Regions from separate parts of the Cytobacillus sp. FSL R7-0680 genome, predicted to be linked through region 1. Evidence: a T-box and tRNA genes for the amino acid it is inferred to sense, from the RefSeq annotation. Region 1 holds a T-box; the other holds one or more tRNA genes.

What was found. A T-box is a leader RNA that pairs with one kind of tRNA and senses whether it is charged. The one in region 1 lies ahead of tyrS (tyrosine--tRNA ligase), so its partner is inferred to be a tRNA-Tyr.
Region 2: it has a tRNA-Tyr gene. The T-box ahead of tyrS (tyrosine--tRNA ligase) is inferred to sense a tRNA for this amino acid. The anticodon was not compared.

The regions. Positions count from the first base shown of each region.
Region 1 covers NZ_JBBPAO010000001.1:2,392,420-2,394,572, reverse strand. Annotated here, with positions in the region: gene MKY26_RS11865 (transglycosylase domain-containing protein) at 1-509, opposite strand, end outside; T-box leader at 689-912, shown strand; gene tyrS (tyrosine--tRNA ligase) at 978-2,153, shown strand, end outside.
Region 2 covers NZ_JBBPAO010000001.1:2,712,370-2,714,522, forward strand. Annotated here, with positions in the region: tRNA gene MKY26_RS13515 (tRNA-Arg) at 223-296, opposite strand; tRNA gene MKY26_RS13520 (tRNA-Asn) at 312-386, opposite strand; tRNA gene MKY26_RS13525 (tRNA-Ile) at 397-473, opposite strand; tRNA gene MKY26_RS13530 (tRNA-Gly) at 481-551, opposite strand; tRNA gene MKY26_RS13535 (tRNA-Leu) at 569-650, opposite strand; tRNA gene MKY26_RS13540 (tRNA-Cys) at 655-725, opposite strand; tRNA gene MKY26_RS13545 (tRNA-Gln) at 730-801, opposite strand; tRNA gene MKY26_RS13550 (tRNA-His) at 818-893, opposite strand; tRNA gene MKY26_RS13555 (tRNA-Trp) at 900-973, opposite strand; tRNA gene MKY26_RS13560 (tRNA-Tyr) at 977-1,060, opposite strand; tRNA gene MKY26_RS13565 (tRNA-Phe) at 1,074-1,149, opposite strand; tRNA gene MKY26_RS13570 (tRNA-Asp) at 1,169-1,245, opposite strand; tRNA gene MKY26_RS13575 (tRNA-Met) at 1,249-1,322, opposite strand; tRNA gene MKY26_RS13580 (tRNA-Ser) at 1,337-1,429, opposite strand; tRNA gene MKY26_RS13585 (tRNA-Met) at 1,446-1,519, opposite strand; tRNA gene MKY26_RS13590 (tRNA-Ala) at 1,546-1,621, opposite strand; tRNA gene MKY26_RS13595 (tRNA-Pro) at 1,635-1,711, opposite strand; tRNA gene MKY26_RS13600 (tRNA-Arg) at 1,720-1,793, opposite strand; tRNA gene MKY26_RS13605 (tRNA-Gly) at 1,797-1,871, opposite strand; tRNA gene MKY26_RS13610 (tRNA-Leu) at 1,895-1,976, opposite strand; tRNA gene MKY26_RS13615 (tRNA-Lys) at 1,986-2,061, opposite strand; tRNA gene MKY26_RS13620 (tRNA-Thr) at 2,076-2,151, opposite strand.

The DNA of each region.
Region 1 (2,153 bases):
ATCTGGTTTTTTATCAGTTGCTGAGTTAATGTACTTCCTCCAGATTGAGTAGAGGCGTTAGTTACTTCTTGAAACAGTGCACGTAGGATAGCTTTTGGCACTACACCTTCGTGCTCATAAAAGTACTCATCCTCTGTGGCAATAACAGCATCTCTCAAATATGGTGAAACATTTTCTAGCTTCACTTCTTCTCTTTCAAGGTCCGTTCTTACATTTCCTAAATATACATCACCAGCGAAATATAATTTTGAGGTTTCCTCATAATTATAGATATCTTTTTGCATATTTTCATAAGAACGAAGGGGTTCATCTTTAACAAGAGAAGCAAAATAGCCAATACCTGTGGCACCTGCAAATGCCCCACCTAAGATAACGGTAATTGCAAGTATTAATAATAAGTTCCATATAACTTGATATGTAATACGTGCGCCTTTTTTGGTTTTATTATGAGTTAAAAAACCGAACGCGGCTTTTGCTTTTTCTTTTATCTTGCTGAAGGTCTCATTCATTCGTTCATCCCTCCTAAAATCAAATACATTATAGCATAACCTAACAGGTAATATGACAAGGTTCGTCATAAAGTACAAAATTCATATTTTTCCTATTGGGATGAAAAAAAGTTAAAAAAACGTCATATTGACATTGGTTATTCTTTTATGATAAAAATGCATTATTACGATTCAATTTAATATTAGCGTTGATGGGTCATAAGTAGTCATTCTATCCCTGTTTTCAGAAAGTCGACGGTTTGCTGTGAGTCGATACAAATAGAAGTGCGAAATACCTCCCGGAGCTTTTACTGCGAATGAATATATCTAGTAGTAGTAAACGGTATTTCCGTTATCAGTGAAGAGTGGAGAATAATAGTGTTCTCAAACTGGGTGGTACCGCGCAAAGAAATGCGTCCCTGCAATGAGCAGGGGCGTATTTTTTTTGGATAAAAATTTATCTTTTATGAAATAAAGGAGGAAAAGTGGATGAATTTATTAGAAGATTTACAGTGGAGAGGCATTATTTATCAACAAACAGATGAAGAGGGGATGAAGGATCTTTTAGAAAAAGAAAAGATTTCCTTATATTGTGGGATGGATCCGACTGGTGATAGTATGCATATTGGTCATTTATTACCCTTCTTAACATTGAGAAGGTTTCAAAATGCTGGGCATCGTCCGATTGTGTTAGTAGGGGGGGCAACTGGGTTAATTGGTGATCCAAAGGCGACAGAAGAAAGAACACTACAAACGATTGAGAAAGTACAAGAAAATGTTGCTTCTTTATCACAGCAATTAGAACGTATTTTTGATTTTGAAGGAGATAATGGAGCGACATTAGTCAATAATTACGACTGGACATCGAGTATGAATATTGTCACTTTCCTCAGGGATTACGGTAAACATATTGGGGTTAACTATATGTTAGCTAAAGATACGATTGCTAAAAGATTAGAATCAGGTATTTCTTTTACGGAATTCACTTATACGATTTTACAAGGGATGGACTTTAAGCATCTTTATGAAAATCATCAATGTAAAATTCAAATTGGCGGCAGTGATCAGTGGGGTAATATTACAACTGGGCTTGAGCTTATCCGTAAAATGGTTGGAGAAGGTGCAAAAGCATACGGTATGACCATTCCGCTTGTGACAAAAGCTGACGGTACGAAGTTTGGAAAAACAGAAGGTGGAGCCATTTGGTTAGATGCCGAAAAAACATCACCTTATGAGTTTTATCAGTTCTGGATTAATACAGCAGATGCAGATGTCATTAAATACTTGAAATACTTCACATTCCTATCACGTGAAGACATCGAAGCTTTGGAAGTAGCTGTCCAAGAAGAGCCTCATTTACGTAAAGCACAAAAGGCATTAGCAGAAGAAATGACGAGACAAATACATGGTGAAGCAGCATTGAACCAAGCGCTGAAAATTACTGAAGCCTTATTCAGTGGACAAATTAAAGAGTTAACCGCTGCGGAAGTAAAGGAAGGGTTTAAGGATGTTCCTTCTTATCAACATACTGGAGAGGGCAATATTGTTGACTTACTTGTAGAGGCTAAAATTTCGCCTTCTAAAAGACAAGCGAGAGAAGACGTAACGAACGGTGCAATCTACATTAACGGTGATCGTATGCAACAGGTTGATTATCAGTTGAGT
Region 2 (2,153 bases), 320 kb from region 1:
TTAATGAGAGAAATATGTAAAATAAAGAAAATATAGGTATAAAAAAAGATTTATTTGGAGAAACTTCTATTACAAGTGTAAATCCCCCTTTTTAGCTTCCATTCATGGAAGCTTTTTTTTTGTACTTATCTACAAAGCTTTCAACTAGATGCCTAGAAGCTTAATTTAAAATTAATCATACAAAAAAGCTCATAAACCTTATAGAAGATTTAAGAGCTTTGACGCGCCTTAGAGGATTCGAACCTCTGACCCACAGCTTAGAAGGCTGTTGCTCTATCCAGCTGAGCTAAAGGCGCAAACTAAAATATGTATGGCTCCGCAGGTAGGATTCGAACCTACGACCGTTCGGTTAACAGCCGAATGCTCTACCACTGAGCTACTGCGGAATAATATAAATGGTGGGCCTAAATGGACTCGAACCATCGACCTCACGCTTATCAGGCGTGCGCTCTAACCAGCTGAGCTATAGGCCCCTATTTAAGCGGGTGAAGGGAATCGAACCCTCATCATCAGCTTGGAAGGCTGAGGTTTTACCACTAAACTACACCCGCATTTAAGAACTTCAACATACCGGTGGTCGGGGTCGAACCGACACTCCCGAAGGAACACGATTTTGAGTCGTGCGCGTCTGCCAATTCCGCCACACCGGCATAAAGGCAACACCCGGATTTGAACCGGGGATAAAGGTTTTGCAGACCTCTGCCTTACCACTTGGCTATGCTGCCATAACTGGGCTAGTAGGGTTCGAACCTACGAATGACGGAATCAAAATCCGTTGCCTTACCACTTGGCTATAGCCCAATAAAATGTTTAAAAATGGGGCGGCTGATGGGAATCGAACCCACGAATGTCGGAACCACAATCCGATGCGTTAACCACTTCGCCACAACCGCCATAATTGGCAGGGGTAGTAGGAATCGAACCCACATCAAAGGTTTTGGAGACCTTCGTTTTACCATTAAACTATACCCCTAGATGGTGGAGGGGGGCAGATTCGAACTGCCGAACCCGAAGGAGCGGATTTACAGTCCGCCGCGTTTAGCCACTTCGCTACCCCTCCAAAAAAGACTAAATGGTGGCTCAGGACGGAATCGAACCGCCGACACAAGGATTTTCAGTCCTTTGCTCTACCGACTGAGCTACTGAGCCAAAATAATAAATATGTAAATGGCGGTCCGGACGGGACTCGAACCCGCGACCTCCTGCGTGACAGGCAGGCATTCTAACCAACTGAACTACCGGACCAGATTGCGGGGGCAGGATTTGAACCTGCGACCTTCGGGTTATGAGCCCGACGAGCTACCGGACTGCTCCACCCCGCGATAATAAATATTAATGGCGGAGGAAGAGGGATTCGAACCCCCGCGGGCTTTAACACCCCTGTCGGTTTTCAAGACCGATCCCTTCAGCCAGACTTGGGTATTCCTCCATTAATAAAAAAGCAATAGCGGCGGAGGGGATCGAACCCCCGACCTCACGGGTATGAACCGTACGCTCTAGCCAGCTGAGCTACACCGCCATAAAATATATTGTTAAAAATTAAATTGGTGGAGCCTAGCGGGATCGAACCGCTGACCTCCTGCGTGCAAAGCAGGCGCTCTCCCAGCTGAGCTAAGGCCCCTAAAAAGTATTCGTGGTCGGGAAGACAGGATTCGAACCTGCGACCCCTTGGTCCCAAACCAAGTGCTCTACCAAGCTGAGCTACTTCCCGAAATAAAACGCGCCCGAGAGGAGTCGAACCCCTAACCTTTTGATCCGTAGTCAAACGCTCTATCCAATTGAGCTACGGGCGCATATGGAGCGGAAGACGGGATTCGAACCCGCGACCCTCACCTTGGCAAGGTGATGTTCTACCACTGAACTACTTCCGCAAATATCCATTATAAAATACTAATGCGGGTGAAGGGAGTCGAACCCCCACGCCTTGCGGCGCCAGATCCTAAGTCTGGTGCGTCTGCCAATTCCGCCACACCCGCAAATATAAATGGTGAGCCATGAAGGACTCGAACCTTCGACCCTCTGATTAAAAGTCAGATGCTCTACCAACTGAGCTAATGGCTCGTACAAAGGACGAGTGGTGCCGGCCAGAGGACTTGAACCCCCAACCTACTGATTACAAGTCAGTTGCTCTACCAATTGAGCTAGGCCGGCAA